One region of the Desulfofundulus thermocisternus DSM 10259 genome, then DNA from elsewhere that is predicted to be linked to it. Evidence: riboswitches for the same ligand, from Rfam matches in the RefSeq annotation. Region 1 holds a riboswitch; each other region holds the start of a gene.
The links. Region 1 has a riboswitch for cobalamin ahead of thiC (phosphomethylpyrimidine synthase ThiC). Riboswitches for the same ligand answer to the same signal wherever they lie in the genome.
Positions count from the first base shown of each region.

Region 1 (7,499 bases):
GGGAAAAAGGCCTGGCAGGTGCAGGAGGAAGAGGCCGCGGAATACATTCTGGGGTATACCTGCGCCAATGATATTACTGCCCGGGACCTCCAGAAAAAGGACGGGCAGTGGACCCGGGCCAAATCCTTCGACACCTTCCTGCCCCTGGGGCCCTATATCGTCACCGGCCTGGATCCGGGGGACAGGGAAGTTTCACTTTACCTCAACGGGGAGAGAAAGCAGCACTCCTCCACCTCACAGCTTATTTTTCCCGTATACCGGCTGGTCAGTTTTATTTCCCATATTATGACCCTTTTGCCCGGGGATGTCATCCTTACGGGTACTCCCGCCGGGGTGGGGCCGGTACAGCCGGGCGATCAGGTGGAGGTGGTTATATCCGGCATCGGCCGGCTGGCCAATGTGATCGTGTCGGGCGCCTAGCTGACCGCCGGCGCCCGGCACGGGTGAAAGCCGTTCAGTCGATCCAGAATTCCCAGGCGCAGTAGTATTCTTCCGGGTGCTCGTCGGGCGGGCAGCAGACGCAGCGGGTTTTAATGCGCGGGTCGATGGCCCGGGCAAACTCCGTATATTCCACCAGCCCCACGGTTTTGCAGGGGAAGTCGGGCAGGTTTTTCCTTTTGCGGGCCGACTGCACCCGGCAGTCGTTCATGCGGAAAATAATCCGGTTCTCGTCCACATCGACAATTTCCTGGCGGTTGAGCAGGGCGTACAGGCGGTATCCCAGCGCCTTTTTTAATGCCGGGATGCCCCCGTTTTCCGGGATGCCGTGCAGCTTCATGATCCGCCTGGCTTCATTGACCGTGAATTGTTCCCAGGCGGCCGCATCGGCCCTGATGGCTGCCTCCATACCATGCTCCCGCTCCACGGCCTGGAACCACAGCCCGTCGTGGGCCAGCCAGCGCTTGGCAAAATCGCTCAGCACGGCCAGCAGTTCTTCCCTGGAAAGCCCGGCAAACTGGTTGGCCATAGCCTCTCCCTACCTTTCTTTAAAATAATTAATTTGTTAATCTTTTTTAAATAATATCATTTTTATGTGTTCATTTCCAGAGCCGCGGTTGGTAAATCATAACCGGTTTCCCGGCCCGCCGGAGGGGTTGATTTTGAATCTCACGGAAAATTTTTCTTGCCCGCCCCGGGCCGGCTGTGTTAAAATAGACCCTGGATAATTGAATAGTCAAACAGGTGCCCCATGAAGGGGAGAATAGGGAAGTCCGGACGGGTGGCATACCACCCGGAAACGGCGCGGTCCCGCCACTGTAGTCGGGGAGCTTGTCCCGGTCACTGGTCGCAGGCATTCACCGTGTACAGCTGCAGGTAAGAAAAGCAGCGCGGTTGAACGCCGGCCGGGAAGGCCGGGGGGAAGGGCAATGATCCGTTAGCCAGGAGACCTGCCTGTTTGAAGTGTGGTCGCCCTCGCGCGAAAGGGCAGCCGTGCGCGGAGGATGATGGTAAAGTCCTCAGCCAGAAAGTTTTTGGCTGGGGACTTTTTATTTTACCTGCCTGGAGGTGGTTATAAATGCCGACGCAAATGGCCAGGGCCCTGGCCGGGGAAATTACCCCGGAAATGAAAAGGGTGGCCGGCCGGGAAGGGGTGGACCCGGAATTTATCCGCCGGGGGGTGGCGGAAGGCACCATTGTCATTCCCCGCAACCGCAGGAGAAAGAACATCAATCCCGTGGGCATCGGAACAGGACTTCGGGTGAAGGTAAGCGCCAGCGTGGGCCTGGCGGGGCCCGGTGATACCATTGAAGGTGAGGTGGCCAAGGTGCGCGCCGCCGTGGAAGCCGGGACGGACGCCGTCATGGACCTGAGCGTATATGGGGATATAGACGGTGCCCGGCGGGCTGTGCTGGCCGCAACCACCACGCCCGTGGGTACCCTGCCCGTGTACCAGGCCCTGGCGGAAGCCCGGGAGAAGTACGGGGCGGCGGTCAAAATGAAGGTGGACGAGATGTTCGAGGTCATCGAGCGGCAGGCGGCCGACGGGGTGGATTTTCTGGCCCTGCACTGTGCCACCACGTGGCAGACCCTGCGGGCGGCAAAGAAACACCGCCGCGTCGATTACCTGGTCAGTCACGGGGGCAGCCACTTAATGGGCTGGATGATTTACAACCAGAAGGAAAATCCCCTTTACGAGCATTTCGACCGGCTGCTGGAGATCTGCCGCCGCTATGATGTTACCTTGAGCCTGGCCGACGGCTGGCGTCCGGGCTGCCTGGCCGATTCCCTGGACGCGGCCCAGGTGCAGGAGCTGGTGGTGCTGGGGGAACTGGTGGCCCGGGCCCGGCAGCAGCAGGTGCAGGTGATGGTCAAAGGACCGGGGCACGTCCCCCTGGGGCACCTGAAGGCCACCGTACAGCTGGAAAAGCAGCTCTGCCACGGGGCACCCTATTTTGTCTTCGGCCCGGTGGTTACGGACATCGCCCCGGGGTACGACCATGTTACTGCAGCCATCGGCGGGGCCCTGGCGGCCTGGGCCGGAGCGGAATTTCTCTGTTACGTCACCGCCGCGGAGCACCTGGGACTGCCCGGTGTGGAGCAGGTGCGGGAAGGGGTGGTCGCCGCCCGCATAGCCGCCCATGCGGCCGACGTGGCCAGGGAGCCCCGGGCGGCGCAGTGGGACCTGGAAATGTCCCGGGCCCGCAAGGCCCTGGATTGGGACAGGCAGATCGAGCTGGCCATTGATCCCCTCCGGGCCGATGCCCTGCGCCGGGAACGCAGCCATGGTTCCCACCGGGCCTGCGCCATGTGCGGCAGGTACTGCGCCATGCAGGTGGTCGGGGAATATCTGGGCAAAGAGCAGGGGGTGTGTTAGGTTATGACCCGGTTACTGGCAGCCAGGAAGGGCTTTATTACGCCGGAAATGGAGGAGGCGGCCCGGCAGGAGGGAGTGGACCCGGAATTCATCCGGGCCGGGGTGGCCGCCGGTACCATCGTCATCCCGAAAAACAGGTTGCGGAAAGGGATCCGGACCTGCGCCATCGGGCGGGGCCTGCGGACCAAGGTGAATGCCCTCATTGGCACCTCCAGCGACCGGGACGACCCGGAAATGGAGGCCCGCAAGATCGAGGTGGCCATTTCCGCCGGGGCCGATGCCATTATGGACCTCTCCACCGGGGGGGACATCGACGGCATGCGCCGCGTTAGCCTGGAAAGGGCCACGGTTCCCGTGGGAAGCGTGCCCATCTACCAGGCGGGCATTGAGGCCATCGAGAAGAGGGGCGGCATTGTGGCCATGACCCCGGAGGACATGTTTGAAGCCATAGAAAAGCAGGCGGCTGCGGGCATTGATTTCATGGCCATTCACTGCGCCCTCAATTTTGAGGTGGTGGAGCGCCTGCAGAAAACCGGCCGGGTGACGGACATCGTGAGCCGGGGCGGCGCCTTCCTCACCGGCTGGATGCTGCACAACCGGAAAGAAAATCCCCTTTATGAGGAGTTCGACCGGGTGCTGGACATCCTGCGGGAGTACGACGTAACCTTGAGCCTGGGCGATGCCATCCGCCCCGGGTGCATTGCCGATTCCCTGGACGGCGCCCAGATCCAGGGCCTGCTGGTGGCCGGGGAACTGGTGGCCCGCGCCAGGGAGAAAGGGGTGCAGGTGATGGTGGAGGGGCCGGGGCATGTGCCCATCCACCATGTGGAGACCACCATGCTCCTGCAGAAGCAGCTCTGCCACCAGGCCCCGTATTTTGTCCTGGGCACCCTGGCCATTGATGTGGCCCCGGGGTACGATCATATCACCGCGGCCATCGGCGGCGCCCTGGCCGGGGCTTCCGGGGCGGACTTCATCTGCTACGTCACGCCGGCGGAGCACCTGGGCCTGCCCACGGAAGAGGACGTGCGCGTGGGGGTGATGGCTGCCCGCATTGCCGCCCACGCTGCCGACATTGCCAAAGGCGTCAGGGGGGCCTGGGAGTGGGACCTGAAAATGGCCCGGGCCCGGGCTTCCCTGGACCGGGAGGCCGTGGCCGGCCTGGCCATCGACCCGGCCCTGGTGCGCTGTTACCTTGAGAAGGAAAAAGGGGAACCTTGCAGCGCCTGCGGGGATGAATGCGCCCTGCGACTGGTCAGGGAATATTTCCGGCCGTGAAAAAATCCGGCAGTTGAACACTGGCCGGGCAGGGTATCCGGAAAGCATCCTCCGCCCGGGCTGCGGGGGATGGCAGGTTCAGTGTTAGAACACGGCATTTTCGAGGTGACGTGTAAATGTGTAGCGATGAAGCGCGTTCTTCTTCCGGCGGCTGGTATATACTGCATATTTGCCGCGGCCACTGGGCGGCTCAGGTGCTTTTTACGGCCGTGGACCTGGGCCTTTTCGACGTCCTGGCCCGGGGCGCCCAAACTCCCGCCCGGGTAGCCGCGGCCCTGGGCACCCACCCGGAAGCCACCGCCCGCCTGCTGGTTGCCCTGGAGGGCCTGGGGCTGGTGGAAAGGGAGGGCGAGTTTTACCGCAACGCCCCACTGGCCAGCCGCCATCTGGTGCGGGGAAGGGATGCCTACCTGGGCCATGCGGTGCACCACTTTGCCAACCTGGCCGAGGGTTGGTCCCGGCTGGGCGAGGCCGTGCGCACCGGCCGCCCGGTGGGTTTCGAGGCCGTGGAACGGGCGAACTATGAAGAGCGCCTGCGGGACTACATCCTGGCCATGGGGGACCGGGCCCGGCTCAAAGCGGAGCAGATGGCCGCCGTGCTGGATTTAAGCGGATGCGAACGCTTACTGGATTTGGGAGGCGGGCCCGGGGTGTATACCGTTGCCCTGTTGAAGAAAGAGCCCGGGGCCCGGGCCACCATCCTGGACCTGGCTCCCACCCTGGAGATCACCCGGGAATTGATGGAAGCGGCGGGGGTTCTGGACCGGGTGGAGCTATGTGCCGGGGATTTCACCAGGGACGAGCTGGGCGAAGGGGTTTACGACCTGGTCCTGGCCTCCAATGTGGTGCACATTTATGACGCCGCCACCAACCGGCAGCTCATGGAACGGGTCTTCCGGGCCCTGCGCCCGGGCGGGCAGGTGGTGATTCACGATTATGTACTGGCGGAAGATCCTGCCCTGGAGGCCGCCCTCTTTGACCTGAACATGCTGGTGGGCACCCTTACCGGCCGGGTGTACAGCGTGCAGGAAATGGGCAGCTGGCTGGAGGACGCCGGTTTTGAGGATGTGACTTACCACCCGCTGACTGCAGGCAGCGGCCTGTTAAGGGGTAGAAAAGCTCCCGGGCGCTGCTTTCAGGGGGAATGACCTTCTTTGTGGCAGCGGGAAACGCGGAAATAGAGGAGATCGTGAGAAACTCTTAGCAAAGCTGCCTGAAGGCGGCTTTTTTTTCGGTTACAGCCGGTGGCAGCGGCAGCGGGGCCTGTATTTCCCATGAACTATTTGCCGGCAGGGAGTAAAATTGTTTTATGTAACTGTAAAATAAAAGCGTTACGTAAGGCTTGACGGCAGAAAGAAGGCGTGTTTTTTGGAACCTGTAGCAAGTGCCACTGAACAAGGAAGATCCCATCTGATGTTCATCAGCCTGGTCAATTTCCTGCTCAATTTTGCCGTGCAGGGTTCCCTTATCTTCATCCCCCTGCTGGGGGCCCAGCTGGGGGCCAGGGACTGGCAGATCGGCCTGGTGGGGGCGGCTTACGGGACGGCTTTTTTATTTTCTTCCCTGTTTTGCGGCTGGAAATCCGACTCGCTGGGAAGGCTTTTGTTTGTGCGCCTGGGGCTGGCCGCCAGCGGTGTGACCTTTGCCGCCCAGTTGTTGGTTCAAAATCTTTTCGTTTTGATCGTGGTGCGTTCGGCCGTGGGCCTGTCCCTGGGAATTGCCACCGCGGCCTTGATTGCTTACGCCTTTGAGTCCGGCGCCGATATGGGCAAATATAGCTCTTACGGCTCCCTGGGCTGGATCTTCGGCGCTCTGGGGGCGGCGCTGTTGAAGGAATTCCACCTGCTCTTTATCACCAGCTCCATCTGCTGCCTGGTGGCCCTGGTCCTTTCCCTGGCTTTCAAGGAAAGTGCCGTTAAAAAAAGCAAAATTAACCCGAAGATAAGACTGGTGGTCAGGCGCAATTTCCGGCTCTACCTGGCCGTATTCCTGCGCCACCTGGGGGCCACGGCCGTCTGGATTATCCTGCCCCTGTACTTTTCGTTGCTGGGCATAGACCGGTTCTGGATTGGTTTGCTCTGGGGAACTAATTTTGCCGTGCAGTTTGTGGTTATGCGCTTTTTGGAAAGGTTTGACGAAAATAAAGTCTTTGCCTTTGGTCAACTGCTCTCCATCGGGGTATTTACCGCCTATGCCTTTATCACCGCACGGCCGGCCCTGTTTGCGGTGCAGGCCCTCCTGGGGGTAGCGTGGTCCTGTCTTTATGTAGGCGCCCTGATTATTGTCCTGCGGAGCGGGGAAGAAAGGGGTACCGCCAGCGGTATCTTCCAGTCCACCTTAAACCTCTGTGGTGCCGTGGGCCCCTTCCTGGGCGGGTTGATCGCCGAGATTTGGGGGTACCATGGAGTGATGCTTTTCGCAGCCGGGCTGGGGGTGGCCGGCCTGCTGGTGGCCGTACCGGCAGCCCGGGAAGTTCCCGGAGCAGCAGGTTCGGTGAAAAAACAGTTTTAATGAAGCATAACTGCTCCTTGCCGTTGTGAGCCGGTTATGTTATTATATTTTTAACCATAAGTGCTTATTGCAAATAGATGAGGTGTATTATTATGTGCAAATGCAGTTGTTCCTGGAATTTTACAGCAGACCGGTTGCTGCTGCCGGTACTGCTGTTTCTTTTGCGGTTGAAACCTGCCCATGGCTATGAGCTTATTCAAAAGCTGGCGCAGCTGGATTTGCTGGAAGGGGAAGTGGACCCGGCTACGGTGTACCGCAATTTGCGCCGCATGGAACAGGAAGCACTGGTGGTCTCCAGCTGGGAGGCAACGGGGACGGGGCCTGCCCGCCGCAAGTATACACTCACTTCCAGGGGGGAGGAACTGCTGGATGAGTGTATGCTGGCCGTACGCAGGCAGAAGGAAAAACTGGAAAAGTTCATCCGGCTTTATGAAAATGAATGCAGGCCGGATCTTCAGGGGGGTGAGAGCTGTTTGCCGCAGGGATAGCTCTGGCTGTAATTCTGGCCGGAGTTTTATGGTGGAGGTGTGTGTGAATAATGTCACGAATCTCCTTTCGTATTCTCCATGCCGGGGCCCTGCGCAGGCCCATGGGGGAATGCAGCCGGGTTTTTAAAGAGCGCTACCCGGATCTTCCCGTGGAGCTGGAGTCGGCGGGATCCCGGGAATGTGCCGCTCGCATTTGCGACGGCGGCATATATGATGTGGTGGCCCTGGCCGATACGGCTGTATTTGCCCGCTGGCTGGCACCCGATTATGTGGACTGCTATTTTGTCTTTGCCACCGACCAGATTGTGGTGGCCTTTGATCGCTTTTCCCGGGGCAGTGAGGAAATCACCCGGGACAACTGGATAGATGTGCTCCTTTCTCCGGGGGTGATCTACGGCCGTTCGAAC
Region 1 is NZ_JMLG01000002.1:167,270-174,768, reverse strand. It holds gene BR83_RS0102890 (fumarylacetoacetate hydrolase family protein) at 1-420, shown strand, start outside; gene BR83_RS0102885 (DUF6125 family protein) at 455-967, opposite strand; cobalamin riboswitch at 1,164-1,410, shown strand; gene thiC (phosphomethylpyrimidine synthase ThiC) at 1,517-2,815, shown strand; gene bzaB (B12 lower ligand biosynthesis ThiC-like protein BzaB) at 2,819-4,093, shown strand; gene BR83_RS0102865 (methyltransferase) at 4,210-5,241, shown strand; gene BR83_RS14890 (MFS transporter) at 5,507-6,604, shown strand; gene BR83_RS0102855 (helix-turn-helix transcriptional regulator) at 6,697-7,092, shown strand; gene BR83_RS0102850 (extracellular solute-binding protein) at 7,143-7,499, shown strand, end outside.

Region 2 (7,499 bases), on a different contig from region 1:
TCCCGGCATACTGCCGGCGACCACACCCTTTTCATCGGTGAAGTGGTGGCCGCGGACACGGCCGGGGCGGAAAAACAGCCCCTGGTCATGTACCGGGGTAAAACGGTAAAATTCTGCTAGGCGGCTTCACGGGGACATTACCGTCCCCGGGCCCCGGGGCCAACCGGCGGCAGCAAAAGGAGGAGGGACCCCGTTGCGACAGGGGTCCCTCCTTTTTTCCTCCTAGCAGGCACCGGCCAGCTCCCGGCCCAGCCGGAAGGCTTCCTCGAGCAGAGCGGGGTTGTTTTTCACCGCGCCGGGGGCATTCATCCCGTTACCGCCGGTCACGCCTACCACCTGCATTCCCAGCATCCTGCCCACATGCCGGGCCAGCCCCTCGATCATCTCCCGGTCATTGCCGCCACCCTGGGAGTAAACCATGGCAAATTTCTTCCCCGGGGGAAGCGTGCTGCTCAGGTCGGGACCCAGGAAAGCAAAAAGGCGGTCCAGGAACAGCTTGGTCTGGGCCGTAACGTAGCTCATGTAAACCGGCGAGCCGAGAACAATCCCCCCCGCTTCATGCAGGGCCCGGTACAGGGAAGCCATATCATCATCCTGCCGGCAGCAGCCGTGTTCCTTGCAGTGGTTGCACGCCTGGCAGCCGCGGATGTTCATCTCGTTCAGGTAAAACATTTGCGTCTCCGCGCCGGCTGCCGCTGCCCCGGCCAGCACCCTTTCCACCAGCGTCTCGGTATTACCACCCCGCCTGGGGCTTCCCACAATACCCACTACCTTCATGCTTCCCTCTCCTCCTTATCAGGATTTTATCGCCAACACCGCCGGACCCGGGACCGGGCGGGCGGCAGGCGTCTTTTAAAAAGCAGCAGCGCGGGGAGCCGCGGTCAGGCCGGCATTCCATATGCCGGTTCATCTCCCGCCTGCCGGCACTCCCTGCTACGAACCTCCCGCCGGGATATACCGGCCGCGTGCTTGAGCAGCCGGCATAAAGCCAGGTTGATTTTCTCGTGATGAGCAATTAACTTCCGTTCCTCCACCGCCGGCCAGGGGCCGCGCGGGGTCAGCTCCCCGCAGACATCCATCCCAACCACCCGGCGGTGCTCCAGGCACCAGCGCAGGAAGGCAAAGACTTCATTCACGGTCATCTCGCCTGCTCCCCAGTCGGTGGCCGGTGCGCTGAAAACATCCTTATCTATGCTCACGTAGACGCCGGCCGGCCCCAAAAGCGCCTCCCAGCAGTTCTTGCGCCGGGCAAGCATGGACCGCCACATCCCGGGCGTTATGACCAGCACCCCGGCCGGCAGCGGCGGGAGCTTCCCGGCCACGCCGATAACCACCACCCGCTGAACCGCGGGAAGCTTCACCAGTTCCCGGATCCAGGAACCGCAGCTCACATACCCCTGCGCAGAGGGAAAACAGTCCAGGTGCCGGTCGAAAACCAGTACCTGCAACGGACCCCCGGCAGCCCGCCGGATGATTAAAGGCAGCGCCAGGTGATGATAATTACCGCTGCCCAAAAAAACAAGCTCCGCCGGAAAATTTTTTAAGCGCCCGGCCAGAAGGTCCAGCGTTTCCCGCGAACTCATGTACCGGAGGCCGCGCATATCCACCCGCAGCCGGCAGTCGGCCTCGCGGGCCAGAAGGGGCTGCCACGCAAACGTTTCATCCGTCTCCAGGATTCCCACGCGCATAATTCACCCACCTCCTACCATTAAAACTGGTATGACGTCAGGTGAACCAGCCTGTGTTCAAATCCTGCTGCCCGGCCCGGGCCTGGGCTCACTCACCGGCAGCCTGTCCTTCAGTACGGGGCTTGGGCGCCCGCAAGTACCTCACTCCGGTCCAGATGAGGACGGCAGAAAATATAACCCGCAGGGCCGCCTCGGGCAGGAAATGGGCCAGCGAGCCGCCCAGGTAAGTACCCGCCAGGATGCCGGCAATCAAACCGGGCAGGATATTCCCCGTAACATTGCCCAGCCGCCAGTGGGAATAAGCGCCGGCTATACCCACGGGAACCATGGCCAGCAGGGAGCAACCCTGGGCCATGTACTGGGTGTAACCGGCCAGCAGGACCATGGAAGGAACCATTATGGTCCCCCCGCCGACCCCCATCATCCCGGAAAGAAAACCGGTAAAAATCCCTGTGGCCAGGAGGATAACTGTCTCCACCCAGCCTGTAACCGGCCGGGCCACGTGGGGCAGGTAGGGTTTCAACAGCAGCAGCAGGGAGACCACGATTAAAAACCCGCCGAAGGCTCTTTTAAGCTTCCATTCCGGAAGGGCACTGGCAAAGTGAGCCCCCGCCCTGGCGGTGAACACGGCGGTAGAAGCCAGCAGGATGGAGGCCACCAGATCCACCGAACCGTTCAGGGCATAGGTTATAGCCCCCGAAATCCCGGTAAAGACCAGCGCCACCAGGCTTGTACCGTGGGCCGTGTGCTGGCTCAACTTCAGGATGCTCACCATCAGGGGGATCATAATTACCCCGCCGCCCAGGCCGACAAGCCCTCCAAAAAATCCCGCCGCCAGGCCGATCAGAACGCCAATCACTCTGCTACTCCCTTCCACCGGTTATTTCTACAGTTCACGTTTTCACTCTCCTTAATCATCCTATCAGTCCGCCGGTACCCGTTCAAGGCCACCACGGCAGCTTCTATTTTCTTCCACATAGCCCGGACCGGGAGGGCATATAAATAATTATACCTCCTGCAGGTAATTTCGGCCAGTCCCCCGGCACCTCAACTTGCCAAAAGCAGGGCCGCTGGTCTAAAATAGGGAAGGTAGCCAAGCTTATGCTTAAGGAGGTAAGAAAATGTACTGGTCCCAGAAAGGTCCTGTAAATACCGATGAAACCATAGCCCTGGCCGTAAAGAGGGCGCGGGAACTGGCCATCGACCACGTTGTTGTGGCCTCCTGCAGCGGGGAAACAGCCAGAAAGCTCATCGGCAAGGTGCCCAATGTGGTCTGCGTAACCCACCACGTGGGCTTTGCCGCTCCGGGAGAAGACGAAATGCCCCCCGCCGTGCGGGAAGAACTGGCGTCTAAAGGAGTGCGTCTGCTCACCACCACCCACCTCATGGGGGGGCTGGACCGGGGGGTGCGGAACAAGTTCGGCGGCGTCTACCCCGCGGAGATCATCGCCCAGACCCTGCGCATGCTGGGGCAGGGCTTGAAGGTATGCGTGGAGATTGCCGTCATGGCCCTGGACGCCGGGCTAATCCCGGCCGGCAAAGAGGTGGTGGCCATCGCCGGCACGGGAACCGGTGCCGATACCGCCGTGGTCATTCTCCCCGCCCACGCCAACCACTTCTTCGACACCAGGGTAAAGGAGATCATCTGCAAGCCCCGGGAATTTTAAGATTCCCGCCCGGGGTAATGCCTTACAGTAAATAAGATAACACAATAGACCTTTTGAGAAGAATTGTGTTACAACATTTTGCTTTTTAGATTAAAAAATTTTTTTGCTGCAGCAGGAAAAAGTCCAGACTTACAGAATAAATAAATGTAAGTGGATCATTTTTTTGTACGGGGAGGATTTTCATGGGCAAAAAAATTACCGTTACGGTCATCAAAGCGGATGTCGGAGGATGCGTCGGACACTCAAGCGTCCACTCCGCCCTGATCGAAAAGGCCCAGGGCATGTTGAAGGGCAGTTCCCTGCTGATTGACTCGTATGTAGCTCACGTAGGTGACGATATCAACCTGATTATGACCCACGAACTGGGCCGGAACAACGGTGAAATTCACCAGCTGGCCTGGGATACCTTTGTAGCCTGTACGGAAATAGCCAAAAAGTTGAAGCTTTACGGAGCGGGACAGGACTTGCTGGCCGATGCCTTTTCCGGCAACATTAAGGGCCTGGGCCCGGGAGTTGCGGAGATGGAGTTTGAAGAGCGCAAGAGCGAACCCATAGTGATCTTCATGGCCGACAAGACCGAACCGGGAGCCTGGAACCTGCCCCTGTACAAAATTTTCGCCGACCCCTTTAACACCGCCGGGCTGGTCATCGACCCCAGCATGCACGACGGGTTCATCTTCGAGGTCCGGGACCTGATCGAAAACACGCGGGTCAACTTCTCAGCCCCGGAAGATATATACGACATGCTGGTCTTTATCGGCGCCCCCGGCCGCTACTGCATCAAGCGCGTCTTCCACAAGAAAACGGGAGAAATCGCGGCTGTATCCAGCACCCAGCGGCTTAACCTGATGGCCGGCCGCTACGTGGGTAAGGACGACCCGGTGTGCATCGTGCGCTGCCAGAGCGGCATGCCGGCCGTGGGCGAGGTGCTGGAACCCTTCACCAAACCCCACCTGGTCAGCGGCTGGATGCGCGGCTCCCACAGCGGCCCGCTGATGCCGGTCAGCATGCAGCAGGCCACCCCATCCCGTTTTGACGGCCCGCCCCGGGTGGTCGCCCTGGGCTTCCAGCTTGCCGACGGCAAGCTCATCGGGCCGCAGGACTTCTTTGCCGACCCGGCCTTCGATCAGGCGCGGCAGATGGCCAACGAAATCGCCAGCTACATGCGCAGCCTGGGACCCTTCGAACCACACCGGCTGCACCTGGACGAAATGGAATACACCACCATGCCCCAGGTGCTGAAAAAGCTGAAAGACCGCTTCGAAAAACTGCGCTAGACAACCGGTCGACCTGCCAGTTGAATTTCCGCCCGCCAAACAGCAGCGGGCCGTACCGCGGTAAAAATTATACGGGCCCTGGAAAAGCCCGCCGGCTTTCCAGGGCCTGTTTATTTACTTCAATATCTTTTCCTCATCCAGCGCGGTCAGGCCCGCCTCGCTAAAGCTGGCCATCTCGTTGATCACCCGGCAGGCCGCTTCCACCAGGTGCATGGCCAGGGCTGCCCCGGTCCCCTCTCCCAGCCGCATGTTCAGGTGCAGCATGGGTACCAGCCCCAGGTGCTCCAGGATGAGACGGTGACCCCGCTCCCCCGAAAGGTGGGAAGGAATTAAAAACTCCCTGGCCCGGGGCTGCAGGGCCACCGCCACCATGGCGGCGGCAGTGGTGATAAAGCCGTCGATGACCACCGGCACCCGCCGGGCGGCCGCCCCCAGGATAACCCCGGCCAGGCCGCCGATTTCCAGCCCGCCCACTTTGGCCAGAACATCCAGGGGGTCGGTGGGATCGGGGCGGTTCACCTCCAGCGCCCTGGACACCACTTCTATTTTCCGCTGCAGCACTTCATCGTTGACCAGGGTCCCCCGCCCGGTGACCTCCCCGGGGTCAAAGCCTCCCAGCGCCGCGGCAATGGCGCTGCTGGGGGTGGTGTTGCCAATGCCCATATCGCCGAGGCCAATCAGGGTGGCCCCCCGGTCGATTTCCTCCTGGACCACCTCGATGCCCACCTCCACCGCCCGCACCGCTTCCTCGCGGGTCATGGCCGGGCCGCGGGCGATGTTTCCCGTACCCGGGCGTACCTTCCTGTTCAAAACCCCGGGGTAATCCACGGGCACGGCCACCCCCACATCCACCACCACCAGACGGGCACCGGCCAGCCGCCCCAGCACGCCGATCCCGGCCACCCCGTTGAGAAAAGCCGGGAGCTGCTGGTGGGTGATCTCCTGGGGCGCCACGCTGACCCCTTCGGCCACCACCCCGTGATCGCCGGCCATGACGATGATCACCCGGTCGCCAACCACGGGGCGGGGGTTACCGGTAATGCCCGCCAGCTGAATGGCCAGCTCCTCCAGCCGGCCCAGGCTGCCCGGCGGCTTGATCAGGCTGTCCAGCCGCTCCCGGGCCTCAGCCATGGGCTGCTCGTACAGCATCCCCACCTCGCCTATGGTTTTTTCCAGCAGCAATTTCACCAACCTCCCTGCAAATTAATGGATCTGGCTAAAAATAAAAGTCCACAGCCCCATCAAGGCCGTGGACTTTACCATCATCCAGCGGTGGCAAAACCGGCAGGCAGGTCTCCTGGCTCAGGATCCTCGCGGCCACCCGCCTTCCCGGCGACACCCATCAGCGGGTGCCCTGCCAGTGGCATCATCCCGGTGGCCGCTCCCCATTCACAGTGGCGGGACCGCTCAGGATTCGCACCTGATTCCCTATTCTCCCCCGCAAAAGCGGGGGCACCTGCCGGTGTTGATATATGCCATTTATTATAAAATAGTTTTTCGACGCACCCCTTTACTTTTCCTGCCGTCCGGAAAAATATTTCAACTTTTTACCGGCCGGTCAAAGTAAATATTCTTGCCCGTGGCCGAAATGGGAATACCCACCACAATGGGGCCCTGAAGCAGGCCCATCTGGCGGGCCACCGTCCCCACCCGGTACATGATCCGGTTGTCGGCATTGAAGAGGCTGGCCGTTTTCACCGCCGAGCCCAGGGCAATACCCACATCCAGCAGGCGCCACGCGCACAGGGGCCCGGGAAACTCCGGCCCCTCATGGCTCTGCAGGTCCTCGCAGCGGCTGAAACCGCAGGCTCCGCAGTTCAGGCCCAGGGGCTTGTTCTCCGTCAGGGAGATGAGGACCACCGCGTCGGAGCGGCGCACATTATCGGCATCCCGGTCGAAGTTCACCTTCCCCCGCTCCTTCCCGAACCGTTCCATTTCATCGGCCAGCCGGGATAATTCTTCCCCCGATAAAATCCTGACGCCCACGTAATCCTGGCCCAGCCCCTTGGGAGCGGTACGGGCTGCCAGGGCCATCAGTTGAGCCACCATGAGCAAAGCCTCGCGCAAAACCATCACCCTTCCCCGAAAACTATTATTTTCCCGGAATGATATCCAGCTCCCCCTCTTTATTGAGAAGGACCTTGATGGAGCCCGTTTCCTGCGCCAGGACCTGGCGGCGCTGCCCCACCTGCACCACGGACCCCGGGAAAGCCCGCTTCACCCTGATCACCCCGGATGCTCCCACCCGGACCACCGGGGGCGCCCCCAGGGCGCTGCCCAGCTCCTCCACCTCGGCGCTGCCGTCACAGAAAATCTCCCCGCCCTTGAAGGAACCCCTGATCACCACGTCCCGCCCGGCACTGATGGTGGTGTTGACGCACCCCTGCCGGGTCACAAAAACGCTCCCCGAACTCTGGATGGTGGAATTCATGGCCGAGGGGAGCACCACATCGGCCGGGTTTTCCGCGGCCTCCTGCAGCAGGGCGACGGCGGCTTCCACGTCCCTGACCACCTGATCGAAATTCTTCACCGTCAGGGGGTTCAGACCAACCAGGCAGTTCAGGGAGCGGCCGCACCTGGCCACTTCCTCCGGCACCATCGCCCTGACGGCGGCAATTTCCCGCAGGGTGTTTTTCACCAGGGGACGCAAATGCTTAAACCTGGTATCCATCAGGGCCATGAGAACCCGCCCGAAATCCAGCCGCGCCGGGCTTTTCCCCTGCCGCTGCTTCACCTGTTCCAGGGCCGCCCGCAGGAGGTCCAGGCCGGACCGTATATCCCGGAACATGAAGGAGAGTTTCAGGGCCCCCGGAAAGCCGGTGCCGGCCCGCAGCCTGCTGCCGATTACCCCCCGGTGAACGTGCATC
Region 2 is NZ_JMLG01000026.1:3,774-11,272, forward strand. It holds gene BR83_RS15925 (flavin reductase family protein) at 1-120, shown strand, start outside; gene BR83_RS0112295 (flavodoxin family protein) at 223-777, opposite strand; gene BR83_RS0112300 (arginase family protein) at 882-1,688, opposite strand; gene BR83_RS0112305 (sulfite exporter TauE/SafE family protein) at 1,777-2,547, opposite strand; gene BR83_RS0112315 (pyruvate kinase alpha/beta domain-containing protein) at 2,810-3,355, shown strand; gene fbp (fructose-1,6-bisphosphate aldolase/phosphatase) at 3,538-4,632, shown strand; gene cobT (nicotinate-nucleotide--dimethylbenzimidazole phosphoribosyltransferase) at 4,747-5,814, opposite strand; cobalamin riboswitch at 5,903-6,107, opposite strand; gene BR83_RS0112340 (ferredoxin domain-containing protein) at 6,172-6,705, opposite strand; gene BR83_RS0112345 (DUF342 domain-containing protein) at 6,725-7,499, opposite strand, start outside.
Region 2: it holds a riboswitch for cobalamin, as region 1 does, so the genes downstream of both, cobT (nicotinate-nucleotide--dimethylbenzimidazole phosphoribosyltransferase) here and thiC (phosphomethylpyrimidine synthase ThiC) in region 1, are expected to answer to the same signal.

Region 3 (7,499 bases), on a different contig from region 1:
GGGGGAGAAAGGGGCAATGGGCCGGGAGATTTAGAAGCGACGGCGGCTGTCCCTCAACGGGCACCAGTTCTTCCCTGCCCAGGCGCGGCACGGAACGAAGCAAAGCCCGGGTGTAGGGGTGGGCGGGACGGTCAAATATTTGCGCCACCGGGCCGCGCTCCACAATCGATCCGGCGTACATCACCGCCACTTCGTCGGCCATGGCCGCGACCACCCCCAGGTCGTGGGTGATGAGGATGATCGCCATCCCCAGCTCTTCCTGCAGCCGCTTCAGCTCCGCCAGGATCTGGGCCTGGACGGTAACGTCCAGGGCGGTGGTGGGCTCATCGGCAATCAAAACCTTCGGGCGCATCGAGAGCGCCATGGCCATCATCACCCGCTGGCGCATGCCCCCGGAAAGCTGAAAAGGGTACAGGCGCATGAGCCTTTCCGGGTCGGGCAGGCCCAGGCGCAAAAGAAGCTCCACCGCACGACGCCGCGCTTCAGCCCGGGATACCTCTTCATGGGAGACAATGGTTTCCGCAAGCTGCGTGCCGATGGTTAAAACCGGGTTCAGGGAGGTCAGCGGATCCTGGAAAACCAGCGCTATTTCCCTGCCCCGCACCTGCCGCAACTGCCCTGGGTGGAGCTTGAGCAGGTTGCAGCCGTTTAACCAGACTTCCCCGGAGAGAATTCTTCCCGGCGGCTCAATCAGGCGCAGGATGGACAGGGCCGTAACGCTCTTACCGCAGCCGCTCTCTCCCACCAGGCCCAGGGTTTTCCCGGCCGCAACCACAAAACTCACCCTGTCTACGGCCTTGATGACGCCGTGCCGGGTATGAAAGTGAGTGGATAAATTATTCACCTTTAAAACAGGAACAAGGGACATCCGGTTCTCCCCCTGTTTTTTTAAAGCCTGGTAATCCCCCGCGGGTCCAGGGCATCCCTTAAGCCGTCGCCCAGCAGGTTGAAGGCCAGCACCACCGTCATGATGCAAAGACCCGGGTAGACCATGAGTTGCGGCGCCACCTGCATGTAAGGGCGGCCGTCGTTCAGCATGGCCCCCCACTCCGGCGTGGGCGGCTGGGCGCCGAGGCCCAGGAAGGAAAGCCCGGAGATGGCCAGGATCAGCTTGCCCATGTCCAGCGTGGCCAGGACGATCACCGGGGAGAGCACGTTGGGCAGGATGTGCCGCGTGATGATGCCCATCTCACGCGTGCCGCAGGCCCGGGCCGCCAGAACGAATTCCTTCTCTTTCACTGAAAGAACCATCCCCCGGATGACCCGGGCGTATCCCACCCACCAGACTAAAGATAACGCCAGCATCACGTTTAAAAGCCCCGGCCCCAGCGTCCCGGCGATGACCAGCGCCAGGATCAGGCCCGGAAAGGCCAGCAGCACGTCAACTACCCGCATGATGGCGTTGTCCACCCGCCCCCCGCAGTAGCCCGCCAGGGTACCCAGGGGGATGCTGATGAGCATGATCGCCGTCAGGGCCAGAGCCGCCGTGGCCAGGGAAACCCTCGTGCCATAGATCAACCGCGACAAGAGGCAGCGCCCCAGGTGGTCGGTGCCCAGGGGGTACTGCGCGCCGGGCGGTGCAAGACGCTGCGCCAGATCCACCTTTACAGGGTCGTTGGGCGCAATATAGGGCGCAAAGACCGCCACGGCCACCACGGCCAGGATGATCACCAGCCCCAAAAGAGCCAGTTTATCCTGCCAGAGTCTTGCCAGCACCTCACCCGGCAGCCCGCGCGGGCCGGCTCTTGCCCGGCCCGCCGGTTTCCCGGCGGCAGGATAACCGGCAACCCCAACACCGGAGTTTTTCGAGATGCCCACCGGCTACTTCCCCCTTTCCAGGCGGATGCGCGGGTCGAGAAAAACGTAGGATATATCCACCAGCAGGTTCACCAGGACAAAAACCACGGCCATGAAAAGGGCGTATCCCTGGATCACCGGGTAGTCCCGGTTAAAGATGGAATCCACGGCAAACTTCCCCACGCCCGGCCAGGCAAAGATGGTTTCCACAATTACCGCTCCCCCCAGAAGGTGCCCGAAGCTCATGCCCAGTAACGTCACCGCGGGCAAAAGGGCGTTTTTCAAGGCGTGGCGCCCGATCACCCACTTTTCCTTCAACCCCTTGGCCCGGGCCACCTTGATGTAGTCCTGCCCCAGCACGTCCAGCATGCCGGCCCGCAAAATCCGGGCGTAGACGGCGGCCAGCCCAAACCCCAAGGTTACCGCCGGCAGCACCAGGTGCTTCAACCCGCCCCGGCCCATTACCGGCAGCACCCCCAGTTTCACGGCGAAAAAGTAGATGAGCACGAGCCCCAGCCAGAAGCCGGGAAGGGAAGCGCCCAGAAGAGCCCCGAGGCGGCTTAAGTGGTCAAGGAATGCGTGCCGGTAAAGGGCAGAGAGGATCCCCGCCGGCAGGGCAAGACATATCATGAAGACCATGGCCGCGAAAGCAAGCTCCAGGGTGGCCGGAAAGCGGGAGAGAATTTCTTCCGCCACGGGCCGCCCGGTGCGAAAAGATTTGCCCAGGTCCCCGTGCAACATCCGCCACAGCCAGCGCCCGTACTGTACGTAAAGGGGGTCGTTTAAACCCAGCTCTTCCCGCAGGGCCTCCACGGCTTCCCTGGTGGGTTCCACCCCGCCGGAGCGCAAGATAAGCTCTGCCGGGTCACCGGGCGCCAGGTTAATGAGCCCGAAGGTGACGATGGATACCCCCAGCATCACGGGGATGAGGTACAGAAAACGCTTTAGCAGGTAACGGCTCATTTAATGCACGCTCCTGAAAATTAAAAGCCACGAAAAAGCAACCCCCTTTCGATGAGGAAAACATTGCCTTCGTGGCTTTTACCGTTCGAGTTTTTAACTGTTTAGATAGCCTTTGTTAGATTGCCTTTCTTAAAAACCCAACGACTTCGGTCGTCTTACTGGCAAAAATATTCTTTCATTAGTTTCATAATACTACATTGTGTAAAAAATTCCTGCAAAAAAGGCAAAACAAAAATTTTAACTAAAAAGTTTTAATGCAGGCAATTCATATATGAGCATAAGTATTCTCCTATTTAACAAAATCCAGATAGACTTTCCTTAACAGGCAATCTCTGCCTTACAGGCACGGTCCACCCGGCCGGTATACGCATAAGCACGGGCCGGGCAACCGCCGCCGCATAAGAATCTATCCGGACAGTTCCGGCAACCGGCCACTCTTTCCACGGTACGTCCCGGGAGCGGCGTTCCACGGCCAGGTTCTGCAGTCCCCTGACCACGTCCGGGGTTGTTAGCAGTCAACCAAAATTATTGGTTATCCTAGGCAAAAGTAAAAAAATTTTTAACAACAGTTTGACAGCGGTAAGTTTGCCGTGCTAAAGTTTTACTCGAAAGGCAAGCGTCCTATATGGTCGCTGGCGGGGGCCAGCCGTTCCGTTCCCGGGGAGCCTCCCTCTGGGAGCCGATGAACCTGTACCACACAGTGCAAGGAAAGTCTAGTCTTGCCTAAAGTTTGTAATGTGTCAGGAGGAGGTCATAATCCACTTCTTCCAGGAACTTCTTCTGCCTGGTTTCCTTCGGGTTTAAAAGCATAATGTTGATCCTGTCCTCATTGACAGGAGACACTATCCGCACGCGCCTTTCAGAGTACCGGGAATAACTGTAAATTAAGCTGCCGCCCAGAGCACAAAAAGAGCCACTGGACCCCCACTGGTTGGCCACCACCAGGTGCATTTGTTCGGCTATCCTGGCTTCCCAGATAAACTGGCTTTTTTCATCATTCCAGAGGGCGGGAACGCAGAGCACATCCACGCCCTGCTTGGCCAGGCTCTCCAGGCTTTCCGGAAAAAACAGGTCATACCCCAGTAAAATGCCCACCCTGCCAAAGGGGAGGTCAAAAAAGCAAAAATCTTCCTGTCCGGGGCGAGCCCATTCCCTGTCGGAGGGACTTAAGTGTATCTTTCTGTATTTTCCCAGCAATCCCGCCGGACCGATCAACACGGCAGTGTTAAACAGTTGACCGTCTTCCCTTTCCAACACCCCCATCACCACATACAGGTCCAGCTTTTCTGCCTTTCGGACAACCTCCACGGTAACAGGGCCGGGAACCGGTTCGGCCAGTTCTCCTGCCTGTGACGGTTGAGATATGGCCCCTGTTACAGCAAGTTCCGGAAAAACAACCAGGTCGAGCTTCATACCCCTGCGGGCAGCCAGGTCTGCAGCCTGGTCCAGTAATGATAAAATGCGCCGGGTATTTCTCACCGGCTCTTTAGCCTGTGGAGCAAACTGAACAGTGGCTACGGCAAATTCCTTTCCTGCGGGCAACCCCAGCAGCGCCTCCGGTTCAAATTGGGAAAAGGTATCCAGCGTTATACCGGCATAAAATTCCGGCCGCCTGTCGCCCAGGAGGACACCGGCCCCGGGGGTAAAAATTTTTCCGTTTTTTAAAGGCAACGTGCCATAAAGGATGGTGTCATGCGCAGACTGTACTTCCTTTAAAACGCTGCCGTCGGGGCCAATGATAAACGATTGTGAGGCATTACAGTTCATTGTCTTATCCTGACCCGTACGGTTACAGGCCAGTACATAAACTCCGTTTTCCAGAGCCCGGGCACGCCAGAAAACTTCCGGCGGGTAGTGATGGGGCGGCCAGTTGGCCGGGATCAGTAGCACCCGGACACCTTTCAGGGCAGCCATTCGCGCCGCCTTGTACCAGTATGTATCGGCACAGATGAGCACACCCACTCTACCAAAGCAGGTTTCTGCCACCAGCACGGGCAGGTTACCCCTGGCCGCCCAGAGATTTTCCTTAAACGCAGGGGCCAGCTTTCGATGCTCACCCATTACCCGGCCGTCGGGGCCTATGAGCACTGCGGTGTTATAATAAATACCCGATTTTAAATCCACTTCCGGCAGCCCCAGGCAGATATAGACCCCGTACCGGCGGGCCAGGGCACCGAACAATTCCGTGGTCGGGCCGGGAACGGTCTCCACAAAGAGGGAAATGTCCCTTCTGCTTTCAAAGGCATAACCCGTGGTGGCCAGCTCGGGATTTACAATGATCCGGGCACCACCGGCAGCAGCCTCTTCATTTAAGGCCAGCAACCGCCGCAGGTTATGTTCCTTATCTTTCCACTTGATGGCCGCATGGATTAAAGCTACCCTGACTTCTTCCGGCATATTTAACACCTCATCAAGAAACTTTTTTCCCACCCGGAAATTTCCGCCCGTCCGGCCAGATACAATGCCGGGGTTCCTTCTGGCAATTAAAAACGGGCAATCAAAAACCCCCGCTACGCATAAAGCGGGGGCATGGAAAATCAGACCTACCACCTCCCTATCCGCGTAGGCAGCATGGTGAAAAAACGGGGCAGGTCTCCTGGCTCGGGTTCATCGGAACTCCACGTCTTCCCATCCAGCACTCAGCCATGTTATGGTTCCCTTCGCCGTAACCTTATCGTAGCAGTAACCAATTTCTATCAAAGCTGAAAACAAGCTTACTGAGTGCTGGACAGTGACATTATGTGGGTCCCTTCCCCCTCACAGTGGCGGGACCGCGCCGGATTTGCACCGGCTTCCCTTTTCAGCCTGCCCCCATCAGGGAAGCAGGACACCCCGTTACGCATTATTTCAGTTCTAAAAAGGATGATATAAAGACCCGTAACCCAGCCCGTCGCATTAACAACGGTCCACCGAAATCAAGTTTCTACGAAGAAAATCCATTTCTTTGAGCCGTTACCTTTTTCCAGAAACCGCTATCGTTAAGCAGACGGAAGCCGGATTGGATGCCCTGGGCTTTTGAAGATTTCCCCTTTCCCATAAAAAGAGAACTATCCGGTTCTCTTTTGAACGTCAGCTATGCGTAATCATGAGTTCCCTTGACTACCTTTACCCCAAACTTTTCCGTAATCTTTTTGGCAAGCTCGTCCACATCCCTGTAGGGACAGGCCGGCCAGGCGTTAACCATACAGGTGGAAAGGTGGATAACATCAAAATCTACATTCTTCTTAACACAACCGATGTTTGGAATCAATGATCTCCCTGGACATTCACAGGTCAGGAAACCCACCACATTCACAGAATCATAATCCTTAAAGTTTCCTTCCCGGTCCCGGGCGGCTTTAAAACACTTCCACTCGCCGGGACAGCCATAACCCTGGGATACGTAGGAACCACAACTTACAATGAGTACATTCACCTTCCAAATCACTCCTTTTTTGGTTTTGTTATAACATACCACTTATCATATGTCAATTAATTGCTTCATCACTTGTCAATAAAACCTTCCAAACGGGTTCACCGTACACCAAAAAGGCTCAGCGTGGCGCTGTACACCTTTTTGTCGTACTCGTCTTCCCGGCCCAGGGTTTTGTCGGCAACCCGGGTGTAAAAAAGCCAGTGCCCGGGATTGCTCAAGATAAACTTCACCCGTCCTGCATCATCAGTTTTTGCGCTTAGCCCCCAGTCATCTTCTTCCCGCAGGCTCCAGGTCGCCTTCACTTCTGTCCCCGGTAAAGGCCGGCCGCGGTAAAGAACTTCCAGAATTACTTCGTCCCCCACCCGGTAAGCACCGGGGGTAAGAATCAGTTCGAGGTCGTGGGCCAGGTTGATGATTTCCGGTGGCTGCACCACCGGGCCGCAGGTGGCACAGAAATGCCCCACCTGCACGTATGTCCTGGCATACTGGTAGTAGTAGCCCACTTCCCGGGCATCCGGGTAGTCTTTACGCGTCCCCCGGCGGTAAAAACCGTCCGCGGTAACCGCCACCGGCCCGACGTCGTTCTCCACCGTCACGGGCCAGAACCCATCCCGGTCGGGCGTAAACGCCACCAGGTGAAACCGGTCATCTCCCGCTTCTACCTTTAAGGAAAGCTTTGCTCCACCGGGGATCAGCACCCAGGCCGCCAGCCGCGCCGGGTCCGCCAGGCCATCGGGACGCATGGCGTGCCCGTAAAAAATCCGGCACCGGGTTTCATGTCCTTCGTGACCATGACTTCCCTCGGGCAGAACCCAAATTTCGTGACCCTGCACTACCTTCAACATGAAGAACTCCTCCCCTGGTTTAAGTGGTATACTTTTAATGAGAGGACCAATTTGCTAACATTCCTTAATTTTAAAAACGCTCGCCCTGGAGGTGATTTAATGTCCTCCATCCCTGAGCACCTCAAGTTCACCTACGAAGATTACCTGCTTTTGCCTGAAGACAGGCGGTATGAAATTATCGGAGGCGATCTTTTCATGACTCCTTCCCCCAAGCGGGCGCATCAGAAGATAAGTTTAAACCTGGCTACCATTTTATGGTCATTCGCCAAAGCCCACGGCCTGGGAGAAGTTTACGAGGCGCCATTTGATGTGCTTTTCAGCCGCCACGATGTGGTACAGCCGGATGTGCTCTTCGTGAGCCGCGAGAACCTTTCGATTGTGGGGGAAAACAACATTCAAGGGGCACCCGACCTGATCATCGAGATTTTATCGCCTTCTACTGCCGAAAGAGACCTTGACCTGAAGAAAAAGCTGTACGC
Region 3 is NZ_JMLG01000008.1:83,413-90,911, reverse strand. It holds gene BR83_RS0108500 (ABC transporter ATP-binding protein) at 1-868, opposite strand, end outside; gene nikC (nickel ABC transporter permease subunit NikC) at 889-1,818, opposite strand; gene nikB (nickel ABC transporter permease) at 1,822-2,760, opposite strand; gene BR83_RS0108485 (carbon-nitrogen hydrolase family protein) at 3,484-5,190, opposite strand; cobalamin riboswitch at 5,330-5,610, opposite strand; gene BR83_RS0108480 (CGGC domain-containing protein) at 5,834-6,175, opposite strand; gene BR83_RS0108475 (DUF4198 domain-containing protein) at 6,274-7,020, opposite strand; gene BR83_RS0108470 (Uma2 family endonuclease) at 7,120-7,499, shown strand, end outside.
Region 3: it holds a riboswitch for cobalamin, as region 1 does, so the genes downstream of both, BR83_RS0108485 (carbon-nitrogen hydrolase family protein) here and thiC (phosphomethylpyrimidine synthase ThiC) in region 1, are expected to answer to the same signal.

Region 4 (7,499 bases), on a different contig from region 1:
GCTTATAGCCTGGGAGTCAGGAATTTGCTCTGCCTGTCCGGCGATCATCAAAAATTTGGTAATGAGCCGTCGGCTAAAAACGTCTACGATATTGATTCCATACAATTAATTTATTTAATGCGTCGCATGCGTGATGAAAAATTATTCTTCTCCGGTGAGCCCATTAAAGAACATGAACCACGCTTCTTTATCGGGGCTGTTGCCAACCCCTTTGCGGATCCATTTGAGTTCCGTGTAGCCCGCCTGGAGAAAAAAGTAGAGGCCGGGGCAGAGTTCATACAGACGCAATGTATCTTTGACATGGAGCGTTTCGAACGCTTTATGGAAATGGTGAGGGAAAGGGGTATTCACGAGCGGGTACACATTCTGGCAGGAGTCACCCCCCTTAAGAGCTGGCGGGCAGCTAAATACCTGCAAACCAGTGTCTCAGGAATGATTGTACCCGACGATATTGTGGAAAGGCTTAAAAAAGCCGATGATCCCAAGCGGGAAGGCATTGAAATCTGTATTGAACAAATCAAGCATATCCGCACCATTCCAGGTGTACACGGTGTCCATATTATGGCTATTGCCTGGGAAGAAGTGGTACCGGAAATTGTGGAACGGTCTGGACTTTATCCGCGGCCCAAAGTGGAATAAAGCAAAAATCGAACCCCCGCGTAAAGCGGGGGTTTTACATAAAATTTTTATAAAAGATCCTTAAAGCCCTCGGCGGGATAAATACAGAGCAGTATCAACTACCCGGTTTGAGTAGCCCCACTCATTGTCATACCAGGCCACTACTTTAACCAGAATACCATCAATGACCATGGTGGAAAGAGCGTCAACAATTGAGGAATGGGGATTACCGTTAAAATCTCTGGAAACCAGGGGAACTTCACAGTAATCCATAATTCCTTTAAGTTCGCCCTGAGCCGCTTCCTTTAATGCATTATTAATTTCTTCCTTTGTCGCAGGCCGGGAAAGCTCGGCTACCAGGTCGACTACAGAAACATTGGGAGTAGGTACTCGCATGGCCATCCCATTGAGCTTGCCCTTTAATTCAGGCAAAACAAGAGCTACAGCCTTAGCGGCACCAGTGGTGGTAGGAATGATGGACAGGGCTGCTGCACGGGCACGTCTTAGATCTTTATGGGGCAGGTCTAAAATCTGCTGATCGTTAGTGTATGAATGAACGGTAGTCATTAGGCCCCGCACAATACCAAAGCGGTTATGCAACACTTTGACAACCGGTGCCAGGCAGTTCGTGGTGCAGGAAGCACAGGATATAACTTTGTGCCGGGCAGGATCGTATTTATCTTCGTTTACACCCATGACTATGGTTATATCTTCGTTTTTGGCAGGGGCGCTGATTAACACTTTTTTCGCCCCACTTTCCAGGTGTTTGGCGGCATCTTCCCGGGCGGTAAAACGACCGGTAGATTCCACCACTATTTCAACCCCCAGCTCGCCCCAGGGCAATTTACCGGGATCTTTCTCCGAGAACACCTTGACTTTTCTGCCGTTAACAATGAAACCGTCGTCAACTGCTTCCACCTCGCCACGACAGATCCCGTGAACAGAATCATACTTAAGTAAATGAGCCAGTGTAGCAGCATCAGTCAGGTCATTAACTGCCACAACTTCTATTTCCGGATGATTTAAAGCAGCTCGAAACACATTGCGGCCTATACGACCAAAGCCGTTAATTCCAAGTCTTACCGTCATACAGTTCACCCCTTTTCAGGATAGCTACACGTTCTATTTTTTCCAAATGTTAAAGTTTAATGCTTATCCGGTATATTTACCTTGTGTAAAATAAAAAATATCATAGACTATCCTTTAAATGCAATAGTTAGTTCAGAATCCAGAATTACCCGTCAATTTTTTTATAAAATAATATATAATGACACTTATGATTAATAAAATATGGATTTTACCCCGTAAATAGTGAAATTATCGTACGCAAATAACCCCTTAAAGAAACCCGGCTCCTATTAATATATCCTGTAATAAGGAGGTTTGTTATATGATTTTAACAACCACTCCCAATGTAGAGGGGAAAAAAATTTTGGCTTATTTGGGCATCGTGACCGGTGAAGCAATAATGGGTGCTAATATAGTACGGGATTTATTTGCCACCATTACCGACATTGTAGGAGGTCGATCTGGAGCTTATGAAACCAAACTATCCCAGGCCCGCCAGATTGCCCTGGAAGAAATGACCACCCAGGCCCGGCGGTTGGGAGCCAATGCGGTAATCGGTATTGATCTTGATTATGAAGTAATTCGGGAAGGTATGCTCATGGTTACAGCCAGTGGTACAGCGGTGAAGGTTGAATAAAAATATTACCAGAGTGCCAGGATTAGGTTATAAAGGATTTTAACGTGTTATATTTTGCCAGGGGCACTGGGTTTTTCTACTGTACCTACCAGTATTGAAAAAGATATGTTAAAATACTAATGGTTTTAGTATTAACAGATTTAGTAATAGCTACAAGTTTAATATAAGGAGGGATATTTATGCCTCGCCATGTTTTAATGGTAATAGATATGCTAAAGGACTTTATTGATAGCAACGGAACATTAAATTGCGGTGAAAACGGCAGAAAGATTGTCCCGTTTGTGGTGGAAAAAGTGAAAGAGTTCATGAACCAGCAGGAACCGATAATTTTTATTATGGATGCTCATTCACCAGAAGATCCGGAATTCTCCCGTTTTCCCATCCATTGCGTTTACGGTACTCCGGGAGCAAGCCTTATTGATGAACTGGCATCGCTGATTGAAGAATACCCCTTTGCCATTAAAGTTCCCAAAACACGTTATAGTGGTTTTTACCGGACCAATTTGAGTAAAATTTTGGAAGACCTTAATCCAGTCGCAGTCCACATTGTAGGCGTTTGCACCAATATCTGCGTTTTATACACTGTAGAGGAATTGCGGAATAGGGATTACCAAACCATAGTATATTCTAAAGGTGTAGCCAGTTTTGATGAAGAAGCTCATCTTTGGGCATTAAAACAAATGGAAACAGTTTTAGGAGCGGAGATTGTTGAATGATATATCTCCTGGACTACCATATACATCCGGGTTATTCCATTGATGCCGAAGACCAAAGCATTCTGGAATATTGTCAGAGGGCATTAAAACTTGAATTGAAAGAAATCTGTTTTACCCCCCATCTGGAAGTGGACCCGGTGCGCAGGCAAAAAGATTGGTTTGTGCGGGTAGAAGGAAAATTTCATCCCATGGAAGACCTGAGCTGGCTTGACAATTACTTCCTTGAAATTGAAAATGCTCGAAACCAATTACGAAGTACACATTTAAAAATTAAAGCCGGCGTGGAAATTGGGTATATACGGGGTTGTGAGGAAAGAATAGAAAAAATTATTACCAGTTATCCATTCGATTATGTACTGGGTTCAATACATTGCCTTGCTCACCAGTCCATATCTTCCTGGAAAGAAAGCCAGGAGTACTTTTCCTCTCATACTGTAGATGAGGCATTAAACGAATATTTCCAGATATTACAGGATGCGGTAAATTGTAACCTTTTTGATTGTATAGCTCACCTGGATCTTTATCGCCGTCATGGTGAACGCTTCTGGGGTAAAACTTTAATAGATGCCCATCAGGGAAAGATCGAGCCTATACTGAAGGATATGGCACGAAAAAAAATTGGCCTGGAAGTAAACACCTCCAGCATAAAACGGGGGCTAAGCGAGTTTCATCCCAGCAGGGAAATTCTTTTCCTGGCCCGTGAGTATGGTGTGAAAGTATTTACCGTTGGCTCTGACGCGCACCGGCTTTCAGAACTGGGAGCATATATAAAGCAGGCGATAATTATGCTAAAAGAAATGGGGTTAGCAGTATATACATTTACTGCTCGTCAACCCTGCCCCTTATAAGGTTTTTTTTATCTGGACAAACTTCCTCCCTTACCATAAAATATTCACTAACAGGGAGGAAGGTTATGATGAGCGGTAGAACGGTAAAAAGATACCGTGAGGGAAATATTACCGCTGCCTTTGGAACAGATCTTTTACTCCAGGGCATTACAGCTGTTCCCAACCTTTTGCTTCGCTTATATCGCCACCTTGATATAACCGATGAAGAAATGATCCTTCTCATTCAACTTTTAAGGTTACAGATAGAGGAAAAAAATTTACTTCCTTCCGCTTCTGCGCTGGCTGAGTGTACGTCCCAGGATGTAACCCAGGTACAGCAAAATCTAAACAGGTTGTTAGAAAAAGAGGTCCTGGCTGTAACTCAGTATTACGATGAAAATAAGGATCAAATCCTGAGTGGGTACGATTTTGAACCGTTGCTGGAAAAGCTTTCAGAGATCTGGGCCAGTATCAGGGTCAGGGAAATAGAGCGTACCCGCTGCTTGCTGGAAAAAAGAACCCGGCTGGAAGCCAATTCTCCGGAATTTGCATTAATTATAAAGGCATTTGAACAGGAGTTCGGGCGTCCTGTTTCTCCTATGGAGGTAGAACAAATACGGCAATGGATTGAAGAATTAAACCCTACGCTGGTTTTAGAAGCCCTGCGCCGGGCTGTCTTGATGGGAAAGCATAATTTTAAATATATTGATAGTATTATTCTGGAGTGGAAAAAGAATAATCTTCGTACTCTGGAAGAAATAAACGCCTATGATGCGCAGTTTAAGAAACGACGTTCAGTTAAAAATACCACACCAAAGGTAGACGAACGTAAAAAAGCACTTTTAAAAACCCTATATCTTAGTTAAGGGAGAAAGGATGCTGGCCAATGAAGGCCTGCCCTGTATGTAATGACCGGGGTATAGTGATAAAAAATAACGTGGCTTTTCCCTGCTCCTGTAGCAAGCAAAAGGCTATCCTCAACCGTTTTAAAGAAGCTGGATTGCCAGAAGGGTTACGTAGTCATACTTTTGATAAATTTGACTTCAAGTATTATTCCAAATTCAGAATAGATCCGGAACGAAAAATAACTTATTACGAGTTGGCCAGGCGTACCTTTCAAGCAGCACTGGACTTCGTCCAAAACTTTAAAAAAAACCGGCATATCGATGGTCTTTTAATTACAGGTCCCGTTGGAAGTGGGAAAACATACCTGGCGGCATGTATAGCAAACGCTTTACTGGAAGCAGAAACAGTATTATTGTTTGTCGTCGTACCTGATTTACTGGATCGCCTGCGCTCTACTTATGATCAAAACCGCCAGATAATAGAACATTATTCGGAAAAAGACCTGCTGGATACGGCAAGGGAAGTGCCTCTCTTATTTTTGGATGATTTGGGAGCCCATAATTATACTGAATGGGCCAAAAATAAACTTTACTCTATATTAAATTACCGCGTTAATCACCGTCTTCCCGTAATCATCACCACCAATATCAGCCTGGAAAACCTGGGTGAATATCTGGGGGAAAGAACTGCGTCCCGCATTTGCCAAATGTGCTGGCCCTGTCGATTATCGGTAGAAGATGATATTCGAATGATCAAACGCAGGGAAAAACTCCAGGACAGCTAGTCTGAAAAGGAAAAACTAAATATTAGGGGCGGGTCCCCTCGGGGGATAATAGGGAAGACCGGGGAGCAGCTAACCTGCTTGAGCCGGCGCGGTCCCGCCACTGTAACCGGGGAGGAGCCGCAAATTGCCACTGGTTATATACTCACTGGAAAGCTAAAAAGATATTTTTCAACAATTTGTTGTGATTTTACAATATTTATTGTGAGTATTGACCGGGAAGGCGCGGTTATCTGATGATCCGCGAGCCAGGAGACCTGCCTGCCCCTTAAAACTGAACTTTTCAAGTTCAGTAAAGGCCTATCTATCTTCGCGCGAAAGATAGCAGGCGTAATGAAACCTGACACGCCCTTCTTTTGCCGGGCGTGTTTTTTTCAGGAGGAAAAATGAAGTGACTAAATCTTTACGTAACGGAATTACCACCGGAGCATGTGCTGCTGCAGCAGCCCGTGCGGCTACAGAATTACTTTATCATGATACCAAGCCCGGTGAAGTTACCCTGGTAAATCCAACTGGCCAGTTAATCAGGGTACCAATCCATAAGCTGGTAAATATACCCGGTGGCACAAGGGCAGTGGTAATTAAAGACGGGGGGGATGATCCCGACGTTACCCACGGCCTCCCAGTTGTAGTAGAAGCTCGCCCCACTAAAAAAGGGATCCAGCTCCGCGGGGGACCCGGTGTAGGACGGGTTACCAAACGGGGTCTGGCAGTGGCAGTAGGAGAGCCAGCCATTAACCCTGTTCCAAGGCAAATGATCAGGGAAGCGGTAAACAGCATCCTTCCTCCCAATCGGGGAGTGGAACTTACGGTCAGCGTACCCGGAGGAGAGCTGGTGGCCAGGCGCACCCTGAACCCCCGCCTGGGGATTGTAGGAGGTATATCCATATTGGGTACAACGGGGATAGTTCGGCCCATGTCCGAAGAAGCTTTTAAAGATTCTCTATTACCACTGCTGGACGTAGCCAGGGCAGCGGGTTTTAACCAGGTTGTTCTTACTCCCGGACAAATGGGGGTTCGGACGGCAGTTGATAAATACGGATTTCCGGCCGATGCCGTGGTAGAAATGAGTAATTTCGTGGGGTTCATGCTGGAAAACTGTGTAGAAAAAGGCTTTTCCGGCGTTCTCCTCTGGGGACATCATGGCAAACTGTTAAAAGTTGCAGCTGGAATATTTCACACTCACAGCCGCATAGCGGATGCCCGGCGAGAAACGCTGGCCAGTTATGCTGCCCTGATGGGAGCAGACAGAACCCTGATTGCTCATATTATGGAAGCCGGCACTATTGAAAGTGTAGTAGATCTTCTGGCTGAACATAATTTATTGGGCATATACCATCAGCTGGCTAGCCGGGCCAGCCAGCGAGCCATGGAGTACGTCCACCACCGCTTGCTGGTGGGAACGGTATTCTTGACCTTAGATGGCAAAATCCTGGGATGGGACCATCATGCCCGGGAAATAGGGAGGGCACTGGGATGCCGCGAATTAAAATAATTGGGGTGGGCCCGGGCCACCAGGATTACCTTACTCCCGCAGCCCAAAAGGCTCTGGCCGAAGCCGGGGTGCTGGTAGGCGGCATTCGCCATCTTTCTCTTTTAGCCAATGGTAGACAAAAAACGTTTATCATTAAAAATAACCTTAAGGCCATGGTTGATTTTATCAATCGACACCGGGAAGAAGGAGTAGCCGTTATAGCCTCCGGCGACCCCGGTTTATATGGTATTCTGCAGTACCTGCTTCAATACTTTTCTGTAGAGGAACTGGAAGTAATTCCTGGTGTCAGTTCTGTGCAACTGGCCTTCGCCCGCCTGGCCCTGCCCTGGCACGATGCCCTGATTACAAGTGCTCACGGAAGACCAGTTGAAGACTTGATTCAGCTGGTGCGCGACCATAAAAAAGTAGCCCTTTTTACCGACCCGAGAAGTTCACCCAGCCGCATAGCCAGCATGCTCTTAGAAGCAGGTATAATCAACCGAAAAATTTTTGTTTGTTGTAATTTGAGTTA
Region 4 is NZ_JMLG01000014.1:27,812-35,310, reverse strand. It holds gene BR83_RS0110475 (methylenetetrahydrofolate reductase) at 1-639, shown strand, start outside; gene gap (type I glyceraldehyde-3-phosphate dehydrogenase) at 700-1,707, opposite strand; gene BR83_RS0110465 (YbjQ family protein) at 2,009-2,323, shown strand; gene BR83_RS0110460 (cysteine hydrolase family protein) at 2,503-3,039, shown strand; gene BR83_RS0110455 (histidinol-phosphatase) at 3,036-3,887, shown strand; gene BR83_RS0110450 (DnaD domain-containing protein) at 3,956-4,732, shown strand; gene BR83_RS0110445 (ATP-binding protein) at 4,753-5,496, shown strand; cobalamin riboswitch at 5,510-5,772, shown strand; gene cbiD (cobalt-precorrin-5B (C(1))-methyltransferase CbiD) at 5,885-6,988, shown strand; gene cbiE (precorrin-6y C5,15-methyltransferase (decarboxylating) subunit CbiE) at 6,970-7,499, shown strand, end outside.
Region 4: it holds a riboswitch for cobalamin, as region 1 does, so the genes downstream of both, cbiD (cobalt-precorrin-5B (C(1))-methyltransferase CbiD) here and thiC (phosphomethylpyrimidine synthase ThiC) in region 1, are expected to answer to the same signal.